Regions from separate parts of the Streptomyces sp. NPDC058758 genome, predicted to be linked through region 1. Evidence: riboswitches for the same ligand, from Rfam matches in the RefSeq annotation. Region 1 holds a riboswitch; each other region holds the start of a gene.
What was found. Region 1 has a riboswitch for cobalamin ahead of ACFW6A_RS08445 (ribonucleoside-diphosphate reductase subunit alpha). Riboswitches for the same ligand answer to the same signal wherever they lie in the genome.
Positions count from the first base shown of each region.

Region 1 (7,638 bases):
GACGGGCGTTCCCGCGGCCGTCGCCCACGTCGTCGAGCGGCAGTCCGACCCGTACCGCGAGCAGCCCACGGCGGCCCGGATCGTCCGCGCCGTGAACGCCTACGACGACCTGGCGGGGGAGGGCGCGGGCGCCGCCCTGGAGGCCCTGGAGACCCTCCGGCTCGGCACCGCCCGGGACTACCACCCGGAGGTCGTCGCCTGTCTGGCCCGAGTCCTGGCCCGCGGCACGGTCCCGGGGGTGACCTCGGTCCCCACGGGGTAACCCATGGGTAATGAGCGCGCGTCCGACCCGGCATGGTTGGATGCGAACAAGAGGGTGAAGCGACCGGCAGGCGGGAATCGTGAGGATCTTCGGGAAGGTACGGCATCGGCCCTCCGCCTCGTGGCGGCAGGCCACCGACCGGGCGTTCACGCTGATCGGCGACGGACGGTACGAGGACGCGGGCGCGCTGCTCACCCGGGCGGCCGATCTGGAGCCCTGGCTCTCCGAGTCCTGGTTCAACCTGGCGCTGCTGCACAAGTTCCGGCACGACTGGGAGCAGGCCCGCGCCGCCGGACTGCGCGCCGTGGCCCTGCTCGACAAGGAGACCGGCGCCCCCGACTGGTGGAACGTCGGCATCGCCGCCACCGCGCTCCAGGACTGGCCGCTGGCCCGCCGCGCCTGGCAGGCCTACGGCCTGAAGGTCCCCGGCGCCTCCTCCGCCACCGGTGAGCCGGCCGGCATGGAGCTGGGCAGCGCCGCCGTGCGGCTCTCGCCGGAGGGCGAGGCCGAGGTGGTGTGGGGCCGCAGGCTCGACCCGGCCCGCATCGAGGTCCTCTCCATCCCCCTGCCGTCCTCCGGACGGCGCTGGGGCGAGGTCGTCCTCCACGACGGCGTGCCGAACGGCGAGCGCACCACCAGCGCCGGCCCCTCCTACCCGGTCTTCGACGAGATCGAGCTGTGGGCGCCGTCGCCCGTCCCCACCTGGGTGGTCCTCCTGGAGGCCGCCACCGAGGACGACCGGGACGCCCTGGAGCAGCTCGCCGCCGAGGCGGGCTTCGCCGCCGAGGACTGGTCCTCGTCGGTACGGCTCCTGTGCCGGGCCTGCTCCGAGTCGACCATGCCCAGCGCCGAGGGCGAGGGCGACCACGTCGACCCGCACGACCACAGCGAGCCCGGCCACCCCGGACCGCTCGGCCACCGCTCGCCCGGCGAGCTGTGGGTCCCCGAGCGCGAGTGCGGCATCGCCGCCCCGGCGGACCTGGTGCGCGGGCTCCTCGACGGCTGGGTCGCGGACAGCCCGGACAGCCGCGAATGGCGCGATCTCGAAGAGGTCTGCTGAGCCTTCCGCCCCGGCCCCGTAGGCTGTCCCCGACGGAATCGGGTTTTCAGGAAGGCGCGGCGGCACATGGCGCAGCAGGAGTCGGGCGAGCGGATCTTCACGGGCTACGCCCTGGACGACGACGGCTACATCGTGGACACGGAGCAGTGCGAGGAGCGTGAGCTCGCGCACCGCGAGCGGGGCACCTCCCGGCCCATCACGGTCGTCGGCAACCCGGTGCTGCACCACGAGTGCGAGGACGTCACCGAGTTCGGCCCCGAACTGGCCGCCCTGGTCGACGACATGTTCGCCAGCCAGAAGACCGCCGAGGGCGTCGGCCTCGCCGCCAACCAGATCGGCGTCGGCCTCAAGGTCTTCGTCTACGACTGCCCCGACGACGAGGGCGTCCGCCACACCGGCCACGTGGTCAACCCGGTGCTCCAGGAGCTGCCGGCCGACCGCCGCCACCTCGACGACTCCAACGAGGGCTGCCTCTCGGTCCCCACCGCCTACGCGGAGCTGGCCCGCCCGGACTTCGCCGAGGTCCACGGCCAGGACCTCCTCGGCAACCCCATCAAGGTCCGCGGCACCGGCTACTTCGCCCGCTGCCTCCAGCACGAGACGGACCACCTCTACGGCTTCCTCTACATCGACAAGCTCTCCAAGCGCGACCGCAAGGACGCCCTGCGCCAGATGGAAGAGGGCACCCCGCGCTACCCGGTCGTCCCCAACGACTGACGCGCCCCGCACGCACGCCGAAGGGCCCCGCGCTCCACGAGCGCGGGGCCCTCTCGCGTGTCCGGACGGACTAGAAGTCCTCGTCCAGGTCGACCGTGCCCTCGACCGCCACCTGGTAGGCGGACGGGCGGCGCTCGAAGAAGTTGGTCAGTTCCTGGACGCCCTGGAGCTCCATGAAGCCGAAGGGGTTCTCGGAGCCGTAGACCGGCGGGAAGCCGAGGCGGACCAGGCGCTGGTCGGCGACGCACTGGAGGTACGCGCGCATCGACTCGGTGTTCATGCCCGGCAGACCGTCGCCGCACAGGTCGCGGCCGAACTGGAGCTCCGCCTCGACGGCCTCCTTCAGCATGTCCGTGACCTGCTGCCGGAGGGCGTCGTCGAAGAGCTCCGGCTCCTCCTTGCGGACCGTGTCCACGACCTCGAAGGCGAAGTTCATGTGCATGGTCTCGTCGCGGAACACCCAGTTGGTGCCGGTCGCCAGGCCGTGCAGCAGGCCGCGGGAGCGGAACCAGTAGACGTACGCGAAGGCGCCGTAGAAGAAGAGGCCCTCGATGCAGGCGGCGAAGCAGATCAGGTTGAGCAGGAAGCGACGGCGGTCCGCCTGCGTCTCCAGGCGGTCGATCTTCTCCACCGAGTCCATCCACGTGAAGCAGAACTGCGCCTTCTCGCGGATGGAGGGGATGTTCTCGACGGCGGCGAACGCGGCCGCCCGGTCGTCCGGGTCGGGGAGGTAGGTGTCCAGGAGGGTCAGGTAGAACTGGACGTGGACGGCCTCCTCGAAGAGCTGGCGGCTCAGGTAGAGCCGCGCCTCCGGGGAGTTGATGTGCTTGTAGAGCGTCAGCACCAGGTTGTTGGCCACGATCGAGTCGCCCGTCGCGAAGAACGCGACCAGCCGGCCGATCATGTGCTGCTCGCCGGGGGTGAGCCTGGCGAGGTCGGCGACGTCCGAGTGGAGGTCGACCTCCTCGACGGTCCAGGTGTTCTTGATGGCGTCCCGGTAGCGCTCGTAGAAGTCCGGGTAGCGCATCGGGCGGAGGGTGAGCTCGAAGCCCGGGTCGAGGAGGTTCTTGTTCTCGGTGGAGCTCATTACTGGCAGGCCTCGCAGGACTCGGGGTTTTCCAGGGAGCAGGCGATCGCGTCGGCGTCGGTGGCCGCCTGCTGGACGGGGAGGGGGGCGGCGGCCGTCGTCGACGCCCGGGCCGCGCGGGCGATCCGGGTCGCCGGGCGGGAGCGCAGGTAGTACGTCGTCTTCAGGCCCTGCTTCCAGGCGTACGCGTACATCGACGACAGCTTGCCGATCGTCGGCGTCTCCATGAACAGGTTCAGCGACTGCGACTGGTCCAGGAAGGGGGTGCGGGCGGCCGCCATGTCGATGAGGCCGCGCTGCGGGATCTCCCAGGCCGTGCGGTACAGCTCGCGCACCTCGGCGGGGACCCAGCCGAAGCCGGCCACCGAGCCGTTGGCGTCGCGCAGCGCCTCGCGGGTCTGCGCGTCCCACACGCCGAGCCGCTTCAGCTCGTCGACCAGGTACGAGTTGACCTGGAGGAACTCGCCGGAGAGCGTCTCGCGCTTGAAGAGGTTGGAGACCTGCGGCTCGATGCACTCGTAGACGCCGGCGATCGAGGCGATCGTCGCGGTCGGCGCGATGGCGAGGAGGAGGCTGTTGCGCATGCCGGTCGACGCGATCCGCTCGCGCAGCGCCGCCCAGCGCTCCGGCCAGTTCAGCTCGACGCCGTAGTGGTCGGGGTGCAGCACGCCCCGGGCGGTACGGGTCTGCTCCCAGGCCGGCAGCGGGCCGCTGCGCTCGGCGAGGTCGGCGGACGCCTCGTACGCGGCGAGCATGATCCGCTCGGCGATCCGGGTGGAGAGCGCCCGCGCCTCAGCCGAGTCGAAGGGCAGCCGCAGCTTGAAGAAGACGTCCTGGAGGCCCATCGCGCCCAGGCCCACCGGCCGCCACTTCGCGTTGGAGCGGCCGGCCTGCTCGGTCGGGTAGAAGTTGATGTCGACGACCCGGTCGAGGAAGGTGACGGCGGTGCGGACGGTCGCGTCGAGCCGCTCCCAGTCGATGTCGCCGTCGGCCACGAACGCGCCGAGGTTGACCGAGCCGAGGTTGCAGACGGCGGTCTCGCCGTCGTTCGTGACCTCGATGATCTCGGTGCACAGGTTGGAGGAGTGGACGACCGTGCCGGGCTCGGCGGTCTGGTTGGCCGTGCGGTTCGAGGCGTCCTTGAAGGTCATCCAGCCGTTGCCGGTCTGCGCCAGCGTCCGCATCATCCGGCCGTACAGGTCGCGGGCCGGCATGGTCCGGCGGGCCAGGCCCTTCGCCTCGGCGGCGCGGTAGGCCGCGTCGAACTCCTCGCCCCACAGGTCGACCAGCTCGGGCACGTCGGCGGGGGAGAAGAGCGACCACTCGGCGTCGGCGTCGACCCGGCGCATGAACTCGTCCGGGATCCAGTGGGCGAGGTTCAGGTTGTGGGTGCGGCGGGCGTCCTCGCCGGTGTTGTCGCGGAGCTCCAGGAACTCCTCGATGTCCGCGTGCCAGGTCTCCAGGTAGACGGCGGCGGCGCCCTTGCGGCGGCCGCCCTGGTTCACGGCGGCGACCGAGGCGTCCAGCGTCTTGAGGAATGGCACGATGCCGTTGGAGTGCCCGTTGGTGCCGCGGATCAGCGAACCGCGCGAGCGGATCCGGGAGTACGACAGGCCGATGCCGCCCGCGTGCTTCGACAGCCGCGCCACCTGGTGGTAGCGGTCGTAGATCGAGTCCAGCTCGTCCTGCGGGGAGTCCAGCAGGTAGCAGGAGGACATCTGCGGGTGGCGGGTGCCGGAGTTGAAGAGCGTGGGGGAGGAGGGCAGGTAGTCGAGCCGGCTCATCAGCCCGTACAGCGCCGCGACCTCGTCGAGCGCGCGCGTCGAGTCGTCCTCGGCGAGGCCGGCGGCGACGCGGAGCATGAAGTGCTGCGGGGTCTCGATCACCTTGCGGGTGATCGGGTGGCGCAGCAGGTAGCGGGAGTAGAGCGTCCGCAGGCCGAAGTAGCCGAAGCGGTCGTCGGCGGCCGGGTCGACCAGCGCGTCGAGCCGGTCCGCGTGCAGGGCCGTGAAGGCCGCGGTGCGGTCGGCGATCAGGCCCTCGCGGTGGCCGGTGGCGACGGAGGCGGAGAAGGAGACCGCGCCCTGCGAGACCGCCTCGTCGGCGATGGTCAGGGTCAGGAGGCGGGCGGCGAGCCGGGAGTAGGCGGGGTCCTCGGAGATGAGCCCGGCCGCGGCCTCGGTGGCCAGTTCGCGCAGCTCCGCCTCGTCCGAACCGGCGTGCCGGCCGCGCAGCGCGGCGGCGGCGACCCGTCCGGGGTCGGTGTCGGTGAGGTCGGCGGTGAGGTCGGTCAGGGTCCGCAGCAGTACGGTCCCGGGGCCGTCGCTCTCGCTCGCGGCGGCCTCGGCGGCTGACGGACCCGCAGGCGCGATGGTCACGTGGGGGCTCTCCCTCGCTCGGCCCGGGGCCACGGCGGGGGAGGGGGCGGACGGACAGCCGCACGCGCGGATGCGTCCGCGTCCACCGGCCCATTCCGCGAGGCCCGGACGTCTTCGGCACCCGGAACGGACGGACCGGGCGCACCGTCGGCAGGTCCTCGGACTCCCTTCGTGGCGAAAGCGCACGAAGTACACCGTTGCGGGACAGTTCCGGATTCGCACCGGATTCCCCTGCGGCGACAGCGAGCACGAGCATACATGTGGGGGGCGCCGATCACGGCACCCCCCATATGTTGTGTCCCTCGCGGGTGTGAGACGGACAGGAGACGGGGGCGGGGGCTCAGAGTTCCAGGGTGAAGGCGAGCAGCGGGGACAGGCCCGGCACCGGGCTCCAGTCCCGCTCGGGCAGCCGCGCGAAGCCCAGCCGCCCGTAGATCCGGTGGGCGGTCGTCATCCGGTCCTGGGTGGAGAGCACCAGCCGCGCGCACCCGTCGAGGGCCCGGGCCCGGTCCACGCAGGCCCGTACCAGCGCCTCGCCGACGCCCCGGCCGCGCGCCGCGTGCGCCACGGCGAGCAGCCGGAACTCGGCCTCGCCCGGGACGGCGATGTCCGCCCACGCGCCGCCGCCCGCCGTGAAGGTGACCGCGCCGAGCAGCGCCCCGTCCTGGTCCGAGGCGACCAGCACCTCCGCCTCGGCGGCCCGCCGGGCGACGTCCTTCATCACCGGCAGGTAGTCGTCGTCCTCGCCGAAGGTGAGGTGCCCGTCGTCGAGGTAGGCACGGGCGGTCAGCTCGCCCACCTCCTCGTACTCCTCCGGCCGTACGGCCCTGATCGTGAAGTCCATGCCCGGCAGTCTGCCCGGCGGACACGGCGAGGGCCCGGGGTTTTCCGCCGCCCCGGGCCCTCGTCCGCGTGCCTGCCGGCGGCTCAGTGGGAGCCGGCGCCGACCTTCGGCAGTTCGGTGCGGACACCGGCGTCGCCGGCGTCGGCCGTGTAGTCCGACGGGGAGGTCTCGTCGACGCCCTCGGGGGCCTTGACGGCCTTGAGGACGAAGGTGAGGACCACCGTCACCGCGACGTTGAGCAGGAAGGCGGTGAGGCCGATGTAGCCGATCTCGCCGATGCCGGGGATCTCGGCGGACGAGCCGGCGAAGTGGGCCTGCTTCGGCGTCGACACGTTGTACGCGGCGATCGTGCCGTACAGCATGCCGACCGCCCAGCCGGCGAGCAGCGCCCAGCGGTGGAACCAGCGGGTGAAGAGGCCGCCGACCAGGGCCGGGAAGGTCTGGAGGATCCAGATGCCGCCGAGGAGCTGGAAGTTGATGGCGACGGTCTTGTCCATGGTGAGGACGAAGACGAGGGCGCCGACCTTCACCAGGAGGGAGACCAGCTTGGAGACCTTGGTCTCCTGCTCGGGGGTCGCCCCGGGCTTGATGAAGTCCTTGTAGATGTTCCGCGTGAAGAGGTTGGCGGCGGCGATCGACATGATCGCGGCCGGGACGAGCGCGCCGATGCCGATGGCGGCGAAGGCCACGCCCGCGAACCAGGCGGGGAACATGTCCTCGAAGAGCTGCGGGATGGCGAGCTGGCCGTTCTGGACCTTGATCCCGGCGGCGATCGCCATGAAGCCGAGCAGCGCGAGCAGGCCCAGCATCAGCGAGTAGAGCGGCAGGATCGTGGTGTTGCGGCGGATGACCTCGCGGCTCTTCGACGACAGGGTCGCCGTGATGGAGTGCGGGTACATGAAGAGCGCGAGCGCGGAGCCGAGCGCCAGCGTCGCGTACGTCCACTGCCCGGCCTCGGCCGGCACGAGCCCGCCCGCCTTGTTGGTGGTGAACTTCTCGTTCGCCGCGTCGAAGATGGCGTCGAAGCCGCCCAGCTTGATCGGGATGTAGATGATCGCCACCGCGATGACGAGGTAGATCAGGGTGTCCTTGACGAAGGCGATGAGCGCGGGGGCGCGCAGGCCCGAGGAGTAGGTGTACGCGGCGAGCACGCCGAAGGCGATGAGCAGCGGCAGGTCCTTGACGAACCAGTGGGTGTTCTCGCCGCCGCCGACGCCCATCACGTCCAGGACGGCCTGGATGCCGACGAGCTGGAGCGCGATGTACGGCATCGTGGCGAGGATGCCGGTG
Region 1 is NZ_JBHYPS010000005.1:33,912-41,549, forward strand. Features, by position in the region: gene ACFW6A_RS08425 (HD-GYP domain-containing protein) at 1-262, shown strand, start outside; gene ACFW6A_RS08430 (hypothetical protein) at 342-1,322, shown strand; gene def (peptide deformylase) at 1,389-2,039, shown strand; gene ACFW6A_RS08440 (ribonucleotide-diphosphate reductase subunit beta) at 2,110-3,126, opposite strand; gene ACFW6A_RS08445 (ribonucleoside-diphosphate reductase subunit alpha) at 3,126-5,504, opposite strand; cobalamin riboswitch at 5,636-5,794, opposite strand; gene ACFW6A_RS08450 (GNAT family N-acetyltransferase) at 5,845-6,348, opposite strand; gene mctP (monocarboxylate uptake permease MctP) at 6,432-7,638, opposite strand, start outside.

Region 2 (7,638 bases), on a different contig from region 1:
CGGCAGCACCCGCGGCTCGCCGGCGACGGTGAGGTGCAGGCCCTCGTCGTCGATCCGGTCGTAGGTGACGCCCGCGACCATGGCGACGCCGCGGTGCTTGAGTTCGGTGCGGTGGATCCAGCCGGTGGTCTTGCCGAGTCCGGCGCCGACCTTGGCGGCCTTGCGCTGGAGCAGGTGGACCTGGCGCGGGGGCGCGTTCCGCTCGGGCGTGCGCAGTCCGCCCCGGTTCTCGTAGGAGGTGTCGACGCCCCACTGGCGGAAGTACGTCTCCGGGTCCCGGCTCGCGCCCTCGCCGCCGTCGGTGAGGAACTCGGCGACGTCGAAGCCGATGCCGCCGGCGCCGATGATCGCGACCCGCTCGCCGACGGGGGCGCCGTCGCGGAGCACGTCGAGGTAGCTGAGCACGCTCGGGTGGTCCTGGCCCTCGATGCCGGGGTCGCGGGGGGTGACGCCGGTGGCGACGACGACCTCGTCGTAGCCGTCCAGGTCGGCGGCGGAGACGTGCGTGTCGAGGCGGACGTCGATGCCGTGCTCGGCGAGCTGGACGCGGAAGTAGCGCAGCGTCTCGTCGAACTCCTCCTTGCCCGGCACCCGCTTGGCGACGTTCAGCTGGCCGCCGATCTCGGAGGCGGCGTCGAAGAGGGTGACGGTGTGGCCGCGTTCGGCCGCGGAGACGGCGCAGGAGAGGCCGGCGGGTCCGGCGCCGACGACGGCGATCCGCTTGGCGAGCCGGGTGGGGGAGAGGACCAGCTCGGTCTCGTGGCAGGCCCGGGGGTTGACCAGGCAGGAGGTGATCTTGAGGTTGAAGGTGTGGTCCAGGCAGGCCTGGTTGCAGCCGATGCAGGTGTTGATGGTCTCGGAGCGGCCGGCTGCGGCCTTGTTCACGAAGGCGGGGTCGGCGAGGAAGGGCCGGGCGAGCGAGACGAGGTCGGCGCGGCCGTCGGCCAGGATCTCCTCGGCGACCTCGGGGGTGTTGATGCGGTTGCTGGTGACGAGCGGCACGGACACCGCGCCCATCAGCTTCTTCGTCACCCAGGTGTAGGCGCCGCGCGGCACGGAGGTGGCGATGGTGGGGATGCGGGCCTCGTGCCAGCCGATGCCGGTGTTGATGATCGTGGCGCCGGCCGCCTCGATCTCCTTGGCGAGCGCGACGACCTCCTCCAGGGTGGAGCCGCCGGGGACGAGGTCCAGCATGGAGAGCCGGTAGACGATGATGAAGTCGGTGCCGACCCGCTCGCGGATCCGGCGGACGATCTCCAGCGGGAAGCGGACCCGGTTCTCGTAGGAGCCGCCCCAGCGGTCGGTGCGGTGGTTGGTGGCGGCGGCGATGAACTCGTTGATGAGGTAGCCCTCGGAGCCCATCACCTCGACGCCGTCGTAGCCGGCCTCGCGGGCGAGTTCGGCGCAGCGGGCGTAGTCCTCGACGGTCTGCTCGACCTCGGCGTCGGTCAGCTCGTTGGGCACGAAGGGGCTGATGGGCGCCTGGATCGCGCTCGGCGCCACCAGCGCGGGGTGGTAGGCGTACCGCCCGAAGTGCAGGATCTGCATCGCGATCCGGCCGCCCTCGGCGTGCACGGCGTCGGTGATCAGCCGGTGCTCGGCGGCCTCCTCGGCGGTGGTCAGCTTGGCGCCGCCGTCCCACGGCCGGCCGGCCTCGTTGGGCGCGATGCCGCCGGTGACGATGAGGCCCGCGCCGCCGCGCGCCCGCTCGGCGTAGAAGGCGGCCATCCGCTCGAAGCCGTGCTCGGTCTCCTCCAGGCCGACGTGCATCGAGCCCATGACCACCCGGTTGGGCAGGGTGGTGAAGCCCAGGTCGAGCGGGCTGAGCAGGTGCGGGTACGGGGTCGTGGCGGTCACGGGGCGCCTCCTCGCGCAGGGATCGTCGGATCCTGTTGTAGGCGACCCGAGCACCCTTATGCAACTAGTTGCAGAAGGATCGGGGTGTGATGGTTACTACTCGGTAGAAGCGGGGGTGCGGCGTGCCCGCGCCGAGAGGCGTGAAAGAGACGCTCACGCACGGGTCCGGCGCCTTCGTGGACTTCCGGCACGTCGCCTTCGCCGAGCCGTACGCGCACGCCTTCCGCCGGCCCGACGTCGAACGCTTCCGCCTCCCCGCCCCGTCCGCCGCCGCCGACTGAACGCCGCCGTCCGCCGCCGCCGACTGAACGCCGCCGCCGCCGACGACGACTGAACGCCGCCGCCGCCGCCGACTGAACGCCGCCGCCGCCGACTGAACGCCGCCGCCGCCGACTGAACGCCGCCGCCGTCGGCGGCCCGCCCGCTCAGCCCACCCGGTCCAGCAGCGCGTCCAGGTCCTCCGCCGTCCGCGGCCCCGGCACGCCCTCCGGCAGCAGCCCCCGCGCGTGCAGCAGCCGCCCGACCGACACCGCCCACGGCCTGCGCAGCCGCGCCGCGTCGAGCAGGGCGTCGTCCGCCAGCAGCTCGGCCGCAGGGCCGGTGCGCAGCCCGTCGGGGGAGAGGACGGCGGCCTCGTCGGCCCAGCGCAGCGCCAGGTCCACGTCGTGCGTGGCCATGACCACCGTCGTCCCCGCGGCCCGCAGCCCGTCCAGGGTCTCCAGGAGCCGCTCCTGCCCGTGCGGGTCGAGGCCCGCCGTCGGCTCGTCCATGATCAGGACCCGGGGGCGCATCGCCACCGCCCCCGCGATCGCCGCCCGCTTGCGCTGCCCGTAGGACAGCAGGTGCGTCGGCCGGTCCGCCAGCGCCGTGATGTCCAGCGCCGCCAGCGCCTCCGCCACCCGGAGCCGCACCTCGTCCTCCGGCAGCCCCAGGTTCATCGGCCCGAAGGACACGTCCTGCGCCACCGAGGCGGCGAACAGCTGGTCGTCCGGGTCCTGCACCACCAGCTGCACCGAGGTCCGCAGCCGGGTCAGCCCCTTCCGGTCGTACGCCACCTCCGTCCCGTCCAGGAGCAGCGCCCCGCCGGCGCACCGCAGCCCGCCGCTCAGCAGCCGCAGCAGGGTCGTCTTCCCGCCGCCGTTGCGCCCGAGCAGCGCGACCGCCCGCCCTTCGCGCACGGCGAAGGAGACGTCCGTGAGGACGGCGGGCCCGTCCTCGTACGCGAAACCCGCGCCGACCAGCTCCACGACCGGGTGGGGGGTCGTCATGGCAGAAGCCTTTCCAGTACGAGGGTGAGGGCGACGAGCCCCGCGAGGAGGCCGCCCGTCGCCGCGAGGAAGGGGCGGGAGACGGGCGCCTCGGGCAGCAGGACCCGCAGGGTGCCGTCGTAACCGCGCCCGGCGAGTCCGGTCTGGAGCCGCTGCGCCCGGTCGAAGGCCCGCACGAACGAGGTCGCGCCGAGGCCGGCCATCGAGCGCCACACCGCGGCCCGGGTCGTCGCCCCGAGCCGCGCCGCCTGCGCCTGCCGCACCTTGCCCTGCGCGTCGAGCAGCAGGAACACGATCCGGTACATCACCAGGGCCACGTCCACCACCGGCGCCGGCACCCCGGCCCGCACCAGCCGCGGCAGCACGTCCGACACCGGCGTGGTGAAGGCGAACAGCAGCACGCCCAGCGAGGCCGACGCCGTCCGCAGCAGCAGCTCCCCGGCGTGGACCGGACCGTCCGGCGCCCAGGCCACGGCACCGCCGGACCCGCCCACCGCGAAGAGCAGCGGAACGGCCCCCGTGACGCAGAAGCCCAGCGGGATCCGGAAGGCCCGCCACAGCTGCCGGCCGGGCACGCCGGCCGGACCGAGCAGCACGGCGAGGGTCGCCGCGGCGACCAGGAGCGCCCCCGGCCACGGCGGCAGGCACACCGCGCACAGCGTCAGGCCGAAACCGAGCACGGCCTTCTCCGCCGGATGGCGGCGGCGCCAGCGACTGCTGTGCGCCGCCGCGTCGATCGGCAGCATCGGCGGCTACGCGTCCTTGTCCGCGTCCGGGGCGGCCGCGCCGCCCTCCACACGGGCCGCGGCCCGCTCCTCGCCCTGCCGCCGGCCGCGCCGCAGCCCGAAGTAGTAGGCGAGGAAGCCGGCCCCGAGCGCCGCCTGGAGCGAGAACAGCGCCGACTCGATCTCGCCGGACGGCGGCTCGTACAGGGGCGAGAACCAGGGCTCGTAGTCCGGCTCGATCTCGGTGATCGCGGTCTCGGCCTCCCCGTCGGCACCGGTGAACGGCTCCTCCTTGTGGTCGCCGAGACCGAGCGCCAGCGGCAGCACGGCCAGCGCGGCCACCAGCAGGAGCAGCAGGCCGTTGATCTTCGCGTTCCGGCTGGTCACGCCGCCGCCTCCTCGCGCCGCTCGGCCGCCTTCGGCCGGGCGAGCACGCCCAGCCGCAGCAGCTCCCCCTTGCTGGACTGCGTGAGCAGCCGCATCACCAGGACCGTCAGCAGGCCCTCGCTGACCGCGAGCGGGATCTGCGTCACCGCGAAGATCCCGCCGAACTTCGCGAGCGAGCCCGCCACCCCGCTGCCCGGGTCGGGGAACGCGAGGGCCAGCTGGACGCTGGTCACGCAGTAGGTGGAGAGGTCGGCGACGAACGCGCCGAAGAAGACGCCGACCATGAGCGGCGCCCCGGACCGCCGGAACAGCAGGTACGTCCCGTACCCCGCCCAGGGGCCGACGATCGCCATCGAGAAGGCGTTCGCGCCCAGTGTGGTCAGCCCGCCGTGGGCGAGGAGCAGCGCCTGGAACAGCAGGGTGATCGTGCCGAGCACCGCCATGACCGGCGGCCGGAACAGGATGGCACCCAGCCCCGTGCCCGTCGGGTGGGAGCAACTCCCGGTCACCGACGGCAGTTTGAGCGCGGAGAGGACGAACGTGAAGGCGCCGGAGGCGCCGAGCAGCAGGGTGGACTCGGGGTTGGCGCGCACCTCGCGGGTGAGCGCGCGGACGCCGTGGACGACGAACGGAGCCGATGCGACGCCCCAGGCGGCCGCATGGACGGGGGGCAGATACCCCTCGGCTATATGCATGATCGGGAGACCCTCTCCAGCACCTCGTGGATGGACAACGCGCCCTGGCCGGTCTCCTGGCTGACGGTAGTGACGTCCGACTCCGCCTTCCCACCCCACGACGGTCTCCCGCGGCGGAGCAGTGGCTTCCCCGGAGGGACGGAGCCTGACCTCCCGATCACAGTGGCGAGGGCCGCACCGGTACTGCACCGGTTTCCCGAACACCAAGGCCCTGTGACATTAGTGGGTTGACCTGCTTCATCACAATGCGGGGTCGGTCACTCGCGCTCCGGAGCGCCGCCGGCCCCGGCGGGCCGCCACCGCCGCCACGCCCCCGCTCCGGTGGGCACGTGACGGGACGGACGGGACGGGACGGGACGGAGACCGGATCTCCCGGCGGTCGTACGCCCCCGGGGCCGGGAGGGCCAGGCCGTGCGGTGGCCGCACGTCTCCGGAGCCGGGAAGGTCGGATCGTGCGGTGACCGCATGCCTCCAGGTGGAGGAGGCTGAGGCCGTGCGGCAGTCGTACGCCCCGGGACCGGGAGGCTCAGACCTTGCGGTAGTCGTACGCCTCCGAGGCCGCGGCGGCGACCGCGTCGAGGTCGCCGCCGGCGCTCGCCGTCACCAGGGCGGCCACCGCGCCCTCCACGAAGGGGGCGTCCACGAGCCGCGCCCCCTCCGGGAGTTCGTCGCCCTCGGCGAGGAGCGCCTTCACGGTGAGGACCGCGCTGCCCAGGTCCACCAGGAGGGCCACCCCGGCGCCCGCGTCGACGGCCTCCGCCGCCGCGGCGATCAGCTCGGAGCTCGTACCGAGACCGCCGTCGGGGGCGCCGCCGGCCGCCGCGACCGGCGCGAGGTCCCCGCCGCCCGCGAGCCCGCGGGCCAGCTCCGCGACGGCGCCGGCGACGGCCGCGCTGTGCGAGACCAGGACGATCCCGACCCTGCCGCCGCTCATCCGGCCGCCACCTCCTCCAGGGCGGCGAACAGCAGTGCCGAGGACGTCGCCCCCGGGTCCTGGTGCCCCACCGACCGCTCGCCGAGGTAGCTGGCCCGGCCCTTGCGGGCCCGCAGCGGCACGGTCGCGAGCGCGCCGGCCTCCGCCGCGGACCGCGCGGCGGCGAAGGACTCGCGCAGCGCCTCCACCGCCGGCGTCAGCGCGTCCAGCATCGTCTTGTCGCCCGGCACCGCCCCGCCGAGCTGCCCGACCGCCGCGACCCCGGCGGCCAGCGCGTCCGCCAGCTCCGCCCGCGAGACCTCCCCGGCCTCCCCGAGCGCCTTCCCGGCCCGCCGCAGCAGCGTCCCGTACAGCGGCCCGGAGGCACCGCCCACGGTCGAGATCAGCAGCCGTCCGGCGGTCACGAGGACCGCGCCCGGCGTCGCGGGCGGCTCCTTCGCCAGGGCCTCGGCCACGGCGGCGAACCCGCGCTTGAGATTGGCCCCGTGGTCCGCGTCGCCGATCGCGGAGTCCAGCTCGGTGAGCCGGTCGGCCTCCCGCGCGACCGCCGCCGCCACCGTCTCCATCCACCGGACCGCGAAGGCGGCCCCGTACGCCGTCCCCGTCATCGCCCGCTCACCGGCCCCAGCGCAGGGCGGGGGTCGCCACCGGCGCGTCCCACAGCCGCAGCAGTTCCTCGTCGGCCGCGCACACGGTCACCGAGCAGCCCGCCATGTCGAGCGAGGTCACGTAGTTCCCGACCAGCGTGCGCGCCACCGGCACCCGCCGGGCGTCCAGCACGCGCCGCACCTCCGCGTTGAAGCCGTACAGCTCCAGGAGCGGCGTCCCGCCCATCCCGTTCACCAGCAGCAGCACCGGGTCCGACGGCCGCAGGTCGTCCAGGACGGCGTCGACGGCGACCTCGGCGATCTCCCCGGCGGTCATCATCCCGCGCCGCTCCCGCCCCGGCTCGCCGTGGATCCCGATGCCCAGCTCCAGCTGGCCCGGCGGCAGGTCGAAGGTCGGACCGCCCTTCGCCGGCGTGGAGCAGGCGCTCAGCGCCACGCCGAACGACCGCGACCGCGCGACCACCCGCCGCGCCAGCGCCTCCACCCGCTCCAGCGGCGCGCCCTCGTCCGCCGCCGCCCCGGCCAGCTTCTCCACGAAGAGCGTGGCCCCGGTCCCGCGCCGCCCCGCCGTGTACAGGCTGTCCGTCACGGCCACGTCGTCGTCGACGAGCACCTTGGCGACCTGGATGCCCTCGTCCTCGGCGAGCTCGGCCGCCATCTCGAAGTTCAGCACGTCCCCCGTGTAGTTCTTCACCACGAACAGCACCCCCGCCCCGCTGTCCACGGCGGCAGCGGCCCGCACCACCTGATCGGGCACGGGCGACGTGAAGACCTCCCCGGGGCACGCCCCGTCGAGCATCCCCGGCCCCACGAACCCGGCGTGCAGCGGCTCGTGCCCGGACCCGCCCCCCGAGACCAGCGCCACCTTCCCCGCCACCGGCGCGTCCCGCCGCACCACCACCCGCCGCTCCACGTCCACGACCAACTCGGGATGAGCGGCGGCGAGCCCCCGCAACCCGTCGGCGACGACGGTCTCGGGCACGTTGATCAGCATCCTCACGGGTACCTCCTGGTGGGACTGGCAGCCAAGCTGCTGGGCAGGGTCTTCGCAGGTCAGGATGGGTAAGGCGGATTGTGGATCTTTACGGTCGCCGGTGTGGAGGGGTGGTGCCGCGCGGTACTGCCGCCGAGTCGGCGCCGACCTTCCTGACGATAGATCAGTCC
Region 2 is NZ_JBHYPS010000024.1:40,746-48,383, reverse strand. Features, by position in the region: gene ACFW6A_RS25160 (NADPH-dependent 2,4-dienoyl-CoA reductase) at 1-1,857, opposite strand, end outside; gene ACFW6A_RS25155 (hypothetical protein) at 1,998-2,138, shown strand; gene ACFW6A_RS25150 (ATP-binding cassette domain-containing protein) at 2,283-3,125, opposite strand; gene cbiQ (cobalt ECF transporter T component CbiQ) at 3,122-3,871, opposite strand; gene ACFW6A_RS25140 (energy-coupling factor ABC transporter substrate-binding protein) at 3,878-4,237, opposite strand; gene ACFW6A_RS25135 (energy-coupling factor ABC transporter permease) at 4,234-4,932, opposite strand; cobalamin riboswitch at 4,961-5,183, opposite strand; gene ACFW6A_RS25130 (PTS fructose transporter subunit IIA) at 5,459-5,866, opposite strand; gene dhaL (dihydroxyacetone kinase subunit DhaL) at 5,863-6,474, opposite strand; gene dhaK (dihydroxyacetone kinase subunit DhaK) at 6,482-7,474, opposite strand.
Region 2: another riboswitch for cobalamin. It lies ahead of ACFW6A_RS25135 (energy-coupling factor ABC transporter permease); the one in region 1 lies ahead of ACFW6A_RS08445 (ribonucleoside-diphosphate reductase subunit alpha).

Region 3 (7,638 bases), on a different contig from region 1:
GGTGCCGGGGATGATCGTCAGGACCTCCTCGGCCTCGCACAGCGGCTCGCCGAGCCGGGCGGCGGCCGCGCTGACGGAGGTGACGCCGGGGATGACGGTGGTGTCGTACCGGTCGGCGAGCCGCTTGTGCATGTGCTGGTAGGAGCCGTAGAAGAGCGGGTCGCCCTCGGCGAGGACGGCGACCGTGCGGCCCGCGTCGAGGTGGGCGGCGAGCCGGGCCGCGGCCTCCTCGTAGAAGTCGTCGAGCGCGCCCCGGTAGCCGCCGGGGTGGTCGGTGGTCTCCACGGTGAGCGGGTACATCAGCCGCTCCTCGATGTGGTCCTCGCGCAGGTGCCCGGCGGCGATGGAGCGCGCTATCGAGCGGCCGTGGCGGGCCGAGTGGTAGGCGATCACGTCGGCCTCGGCGATGGCCTTCACGGCGGCGAGGGTGAGGAGGTGCGGGTCGCCGGGGCCGAGCCCGACGCCGTACAGCTTTCCGGTCGGGGTGCTCATGCCTGGATCTCCGGTTCGTGCGCGAGGGCGTTGAGGGCGGCGGCGGTCATGGCGCTGCCGCCGCGCCGGCCGCGGACCACCAGGTAGTCGAGGCCGAGGCCGTTGGCGGCGAGGGCGTCCTTGGACTCGGCGGCGCCGATGAAGCCGACGGGGATGCCGAGGACGGCGGCCGGCTTCGGCGCGCCCTTCGCGATCATCTCCAGGAGGTGGAAGAGGGCGGTGGGGGCGTTGCCGATGGCGACGACGGAGCCTTCGAGGCGGTCCCGCCACAGTTCGAGGGCGGCGGCGGAGCGGGTGGTGCCCAGCTCGGCGGCGAGGGCGGGGACGGCCGGGTCGGAGAGCGCGCACAGCACGTCGTTGTCGGCGGGCAGCCGCTTGCGGGTGACGCCGGAGGCGACCATCTGCGCGTCGCAGAGGATCGGGGCGCCGGCCCGGAGCGCGGCGCGGGCGCGCGCGACGACCCCGGGGGAGTACGCGATGTCCCGGACGAGGTCCGTCATGCCGCAGGCGTGGATCATGCGGACGGCGACCGTGGCGACGTCGTCGGGCATCCCCGAGAGGTCCGCCTCGGCGCGGATCGTGGCGAAGGAGCGGCGGTAGATCTCGGCGCCGTCTTTCTCGTACTCGTACATCCTCAGCTCTTTCTCGTACGGGCCGCCGCCACGGCTTCGGCCAGGGCGGTGCGGGGGACGGGCGCGCCGTCCAGCAGATAGGTGCCGGAGTCCCGGGCGGTGACCTCGATCCAGGTGCCGTGCGGATGGCCGCAGCGGCGCTCGCAGCCGGAGTAGTGCACGGGCAGCGGGCCGCCGGGGGCGCGCGCCGCGTCGGCCCGGACGTCGGCGAGGGACTTGGCGCAGCCGGGCAGGCCGGTGCAGGCGGTGACGCCGGCGCCGGGGGCGTCCGGGTCGGTGATCAGGCCGGCCGTCGCCAGCGCGGGGAGCGCGGACCCGTCGGTGCCGACGGCGACCACCCCGCGCCACGGCGTGAGCCGCAGCTCGGCGGCTCCGTCGGCGAGCGCCCGCAGCCGGCCGGCGGTGAGCCGGCCGAGCGGGGCGAGGACGTGCAGGGCGCGGTCGCCGAGCGGGCCGGGCGCGGGCGGCGGGGTCCCCGGGGAGGAGAACGGGGGTACGGGCTCCGCGGCGATCGCCGCCCGGGCCAGGGCGCCGGCCCAGTCCGGGAGGTGCCCGGGCGGAAGCTCGCGCGGGCGCCAGGCGCCGGTGCCCGCGGCTCCGGCGGCGTCCAGGAAGGCGAGGGCGCAGGCGAGCGCGGCCCGGGCGGCGTCGGCGGCGGGCAGCCGGAAGGTCCCGGAGCCGGTCTCCAGGAGGGCGGCGCCGTCCGGGGCTGCGATCAAGGTCACATCGCCGCCGAGTCCGGCGACGTCGCCGCGGCCGTCGTCGAGGACGAAGAGGAAGCGGCCGGAGAGGGCCGCCGCGCGGGGTTCGGCGCAGAGCGCCGCGTCCAGGGCGCGGGCCCACAACTGCACGTCGGCGTGGCCGAGTCCGTCGAGTCCCGCGGCGGGGGAGGCGATGACGTTCCGGACCCGTTCGTGGGTGGGGGAGGGCAGCAGGCCGGCGTCGTCGAGGAGGGCGGCGAGGCGGGCGTCGCAGCCGTCGCGGAGCCCGCGCAGCTCGGCGTTGCCGCGCGAGGTGACGGAGAGGCTGCCGTCGCCCAGGCCCTCGGCGGCGTCGGCCAGCACCAGTGCCTGACGCTGCGTCAAGAGTCCTGCGGGCAGGCGGAGTCGGGCGAGGAAACCGTCGGCGGCGGCGTGCAGCCGGAGCGCCCCCGGGCACGCGTCGCCACGGTCCCGTATGCGAGGTTCGCCCGGTTCGGGCGGGGTGGGCGGGGTCGGCGGCATGGCGGCGAGCATACCCACGGGAAACCGGGCGGCCACCGAGTGTGATCCGGCCGACTCCCCGGCCCCCTCCGGCCCGCCGACGCCAGGATCTACTATGCAGATCGGCATGGGGTCCCAGGACCCCGGGGAGGAAGCCCGGTGAGAATCCGGCGCGGTCCCGCCACTGTGAGCCCGAGCCGGCGACGGCCCGGGTGAGTCAGGAACTCCCCGCCGACCACGACCACCCGGGGCGCGGAAACCCCGAGGAAGGGCCTGAGCCTCGCCATGCTCCTGCTGCTGTCGCACTCCGACACCGACCTGCTCAGCGCCCGTGCGGCCGGGGGGCCGGTGGAGTACCGCTTCGCCAACCCCTCCCGGCTCCCGCTCGGCGACCTCCCCGGCCTCCTCGACGGCGCCGACCTGGTCCTGGTCCGCCTCCTCGGCGGCGTCCGCTCCTGGCAGGAGGGCCTCGACGCGGTCCTCGCCACCGGAAAGCCGGTCGTCGTCCTCAGCGGCGAACAGGCCCCCGACGCCCAGCTGATGGCCGCCTCCACCGTGCCGGTCGGCGTCGCCACCGAGGCGCACGCCTACCTCGCCCACGGCGGCCCCGCCAACCTGGAGCAGCTGGCCCGCTTCCTCTCCGACACGGTGCTGCTCACCGGCCACGGCTTCGAGGCCCCGGCCGCCGCCCCCACCTGGGGCCCGCTGGAGCGCACCGCGAAGGCCACGGACGGCCCGACGGTCGCCGTGCTCTACTACCGCGCCCACCACATGAGCGGGAACACCGCCTTCGTCGGCGCCCTCTGCGACGCCATCGAGGACGCCGGGGCCCGCGCCCTGCCGCTGTACGTGGCGTCCCTGCGGGCCCCCGAGGAGGAGCTCCTCGCCGTGCTGCGCGGCGCCGACGCCGTCGTCACCACCGTCCTCGCCGCCGGCGGCACCAAGCCGGCCGCCGCGCAGGCCGGCGGGGACGAGGAGGCGTGGGACGCGGGGGCGCTCGCCGCACTCGACGTGCCCGTCCTCCAGGCCCTCTGCCTCACCGGCTCCCGCGCCGCCTGGGAGGAGAACGACGAGGGCCTGTCGCCGCTCGACGCCGCCAGCCAGGTCGCCGTGCCCGAGTTCGACGGGCGTCTCATCACCGTCCCGTTCTCCTTCAAGGAGATCGACGCCGACGGCCTGCCCGCCTACGTCGCCGACGCCGAGCGCGCCGCCCGCGTCGCCGGCATCGCCGTCCGCCACGCCCGCCTGCGGCACATCCCGAACGCCGAGAAGAAGCTCGCCCTCGTCCTCTCCGCGTACCCGACGAAGCACTCCCGCATCGGCAACGCCGTCGGCCTCGACACCCCCGCCTCCGCCGTCGCCCTGCTGCGCCGCCTGATCGCCGAGGGCTACGACTTCGGCCCGGCCGAGGACCTCCCCGGCCTGGTCTCCGGCGACGGCGACGAGCTGATCTACGCCCTCATCGAGGCCGGCGGCCACGACCAGGACTGGCTCACCGAGGAGCAGCTGGCGAAGAACCCGGTCCGCATCCCGGCCGCCGACTACAAGCGCTGGTACGCCGAACTCCCGGCCGAGCTGCGCGAGAAGGTGGAGGAGCACTGGGGCCCGGCGCCCGGCGAGATGTTCCTCGACCGGTCCCGCAACCCCGAGGGCGACATCGTCCTCGCGGCGCTCCGCCGCGGGAACCTGCTCGTCCTCATCCAGCCGCCGCGCGGCTTCGGCGAGAACCCGATCGCGATCTACCACGACCCCGACCTCCCGCCATCGCACCACTACCTGGCCGCCTACCGCTGGATCGCGGCCCGCGCCGAGGACGGCGGCTTCGGCGCCGACGCCATGGTGCACCTCGGCAAGCACGGCAACCTGGAGTGGCTGCCCGGCAAGAACGCCGGCCTGTCCGCCGCCTGCGGCCCCGACGCCGCCCTCGGCGACCTGCCGCTCGTCTACCCGTTCCTCGTCAACGACCCCGGCGAGGGCACCCAGGCCAAGCGCCGCGTCCACGCCACCCTCGTCGACCACCTCGTGCCGCCGATGGCCCGCGCCGACTCCTACGGAGACATCGCGCGCCTGGAGCAGCTCCTCGACGAGTACGCGCAGATCTCCTCCATGGACCCGGCGAAGCTGCCCGCGATCCGCGCCCAGATCTGGACCCTGATCCAGGCCGCCAGGCTCGACCACGACCTCGGCCTCCAGGAACGCCCGGAGGACGACGGCTTCGACGACTTCCTGCTGCACGTCGACGGCTGGCTGTGCGAGGTCAAGGACGCCCAGATCCGCGACGGCCTGCACGTCCTCGGCGGCGCCCCGGAGGGCGAGGCCCGGGTCAACCTGGTCCTGTCCGTCCTGCGCGCCCGCCAGATCTGGGGCGGCACCCAGGCACTGCCCGGTCTGCGCGAGGCCCTCGGCCTGGACGAGTCCGCCGCGACCCGCACCTCCGCCGACGAGGCGGAGGCGAAGGCCCGCGAGCTGGTCGAGGCCATGGAGGCCGCCGGCTGGTCCGCGGACGCCGTTCCGGCGGTCGCCGCCGCGCACGGACCGGACGTCCGGGCCGTGCTCCGCTTCGCCTGCGAGCAGGTCGTGCCGCGCCTGGCCGCCACCACCGACGAGCTGACGCACGCCGTGCACGCCCTGAACGGCGGCTTCGTCCCCGCCGGCCCGTCCGGTTCCCCGCTCCGCGGCCTGGTCAACGTGCTGCCGACGGGCCGGAACTTCTACTCCGTCGACCCCAAGGCCGTGCCGTCCCGGCTCGCCTGGGAGACCGGCCAGGCCCTCGCCGACTCCCTCCTGGAGCGCTACCGCGCGGACAACGGCGCGTGGCCCACCTCCGTCGGCCTCTCCCTGTGGGGCACCAGCGCGATGCGCACCGCCGGCGACGACGTCGCCGAGGCGCTGGCCCTGCTCGGCGTCCGCCCGCTGTGGGACGAGGCGTCCCGCCGCGTCAACGGCCTGGAGCCGATCCCGCTCGCCGAGCTGGGCCGCCCGCGCGTCGACGTCACCCTGCGCATCTCCGGCTTCTTCCGGGACGCGTTCCCGCACGTCATCGGCCTCCTCGACGACGCCGTCCGGCTGGTCGCCGGCCTCGAGGAGCCGGACGCGGAGAACTACGTCCGCGCCCACACCCGGGCCGACCTCGCCGAGCACGGCGACGAACGCCGCGCCACCACCCGCATCTTCGGCTCCCGCCCCGGCACCTACGGCGCCGGCATCCTCCAGCTGATCGACTCGCGGGACTGGCGCACCGACGCCGACCTCGCCGAGGTGTACACGGTGTGGGGCGGGTACGCGTACGGGCGCGGGCTCGAAGGGCGCCCGGCGCGCGCCGAGATGGAGACGGCGTACAAGCGGATCGCGGTCGCGGCGAAGAACACCGACACCCGCGAGCACGACATCGCCGACTCGGACGACTACTTCCAGTACCACGGCGGCATGGTGGCGACCGTCCGCGCGCTGCGCGGCACCGCCCCCGAGGCGTACATCGGCGACTCGACCCGGCCGGAGACCGTCCGCACCCGGACGCTGGTGGAGGAGACCTCGCGGGTCTTCCGGGCCCGGGTGGTCAACCCGCGCTGGATCGAGGCGATGCGCCGCCACGGCTACAAGGGCGCCTTCGAGCTGGCGGCGACCGTCGACTACCTCTTCGGCTACGACGCCACCACCGGGGTCGTCGCCGACTGGATGTACGACAAGCTCACCCAGGAGTACGTCCTCGACGAGACCAACCAGGCCTTCCTCAAGGAGGCCAACCCCTGGGCCCTGCACGGCATCGCCGAGCGCCTCCTGGAGGCCGAGTCGCGCGGCATGTGGGAGAAGCCGGACCCGGAGACCCTGGCCGCCCTGCGCCGGGTCTTCCTGGAGACGGAGGGCGACCTCGAAGGCGCCGAGGGGTCCGAGGACGACTAGCGGGCCGTCGCCGGGGCCGCCGGTTCCAGCGCGAGGCGGCGGCCCCGCCAGCCCGCCCGCAGCCGCCGGTCGTGGCTGACGACCACCAGCGTGCCCCGGTAGGAGGCGAGCGCCGCCTCGATCGCCTCCACCAGGGCGGGGGCCAGGTGGTTGGTCGGCTCGTCCAGGAGGAGCAGGTCCGCCGGGGCGGTCACCAGGCGGGCCAGCTCCAGCTTGCGGCGCCGGCCCGTCGACAGCAGTCGTACCGGGGTCGTCAGGTCCCGGGCCGTGAAGAGCCCGAGGGCGAGCAGCTCGTCCTCGCGGCCCTCTCCGAAGGCCTCGCCCACCGTACGGGGGTCGTGGGGCGAGGCGGTGTCCTGGCGGAGCAGTCCGACCCGGGCGGGCGCGGTCACCGTGCCCGCGTCCGGGGCGACCTCACCCGCCAGGACCCGGAGGAGGGTGGTCTTCCCCGCGCCGTTGGGCCCGGTGACGAGCAGCCGCTCGCCCGGTTCGAGGCGCAGGGCGTCGAGCCGGAGGCGGCCGTCGATGCGGAGGCCGGTCAGTTCCACGGCCGCGCCCTCGCCCGTCTCCGCCAGGTCCGCCCGGAAGCGCAGCGGCTCGGGAGGCGGCGGGACCGGGTGTGCGGTGAGCCGGGCCAGCCGCTCGCGGGCGGCGCGGATCCTGCTCATCGCCCCGTGCGCCCGCGACCGGGCCCGGAAGGCGCCCGCCCCGCTGAACGCGGCGGGGGCCTTGCGGGGGATGGCGGTGAAGCGGTCGATGGTGCTGTCCGCGAGGGCCCGGTGGCGGGCCAGCTCCTCCTTCCACTCCTCGTACTCCCGTGCCCTGCGGGCCCGTTCGGCGGCGCGGCCCGTGAGGTAGCCGGCGTAGCCGTCGCCGTGGCGGCGCAGGACGTGCCGGTCCTCGTCGACCTCCACGACGGCGGTGGCGACCCGGTCGAGGAAGGCGCGGTCGTGGGAGACGGCGACGACCGTGCCCCGGTGGGCGCGGAGCCGCTCCTCCAGCCAGGCGACGGCCTCGTCGTCGAGGTCGTTGGTCGGCTCGTCGAGCAGCAGCAGTTCGGGGTCGGCGGCGAGGACGCCGGCCAGCGCGAGCCGGGCCCGCTGCCCGCCGGAGAGCGTGCCCAGCGGCCGGTCGCGGTCGAGCGGGGCGCGGTCGCCGAGCCGCCGCAGCACGGTGGCCACCCGCCGGTCGGCCCCGGCGCCGCCGCGCGCCTCGTGAGCGGCGAGGAGGGCGGCGTACCGGTCGAGCCCGGCGGGGGTGAGGGCGCCCTCCGCGGCCCGGATCTCCCGCTCCAGCTCCCTGATCTCCGCGAGCGCGTGGTCGACGGCGTCGCCGACGGTCGCGGTCGCGGGGAGGTCGAGGGTCTGGGCGAGATGGCCGAGGCCGCCGGGGGCCTCGACGGCCACGGTGCC
Region 3 is NZ_JBHYPS010000002.1:390,132-397,769, forward strand. Features, by position in the region: gene ACFW6A_RS04625 (precorrin-2 C(20)-methyltransferase) at 1-492, opposite strand, end outside; gene ACFW6A_RS04630 (precorrin-8X methylmutase) at 489-1,124, opposite strand; gene ACFW6A_RS04635 (cobalamin biosynthesis protein CobG) at 1,127-2,359, opposite strand; cobalamin riboswitch at 2,439-2,573, shown strand; gene cobN (cobaltochelatase subunit CobN) at 2,612-6,226, shown strand; gene ACFW6A_RS04645 (ABC-F family ATP-binding cassette domain-containing protein) at 6,223-7,638, opposite strand, start outside.
Region 3: another riboswitch for cobalamin. It lies ahead of cobN (cobaltochelatase subunit CobN); the one in region 1 lies ahead of ACFW6A_RS08445 (ribonucleoside-diphosphate reductase subunit alpha).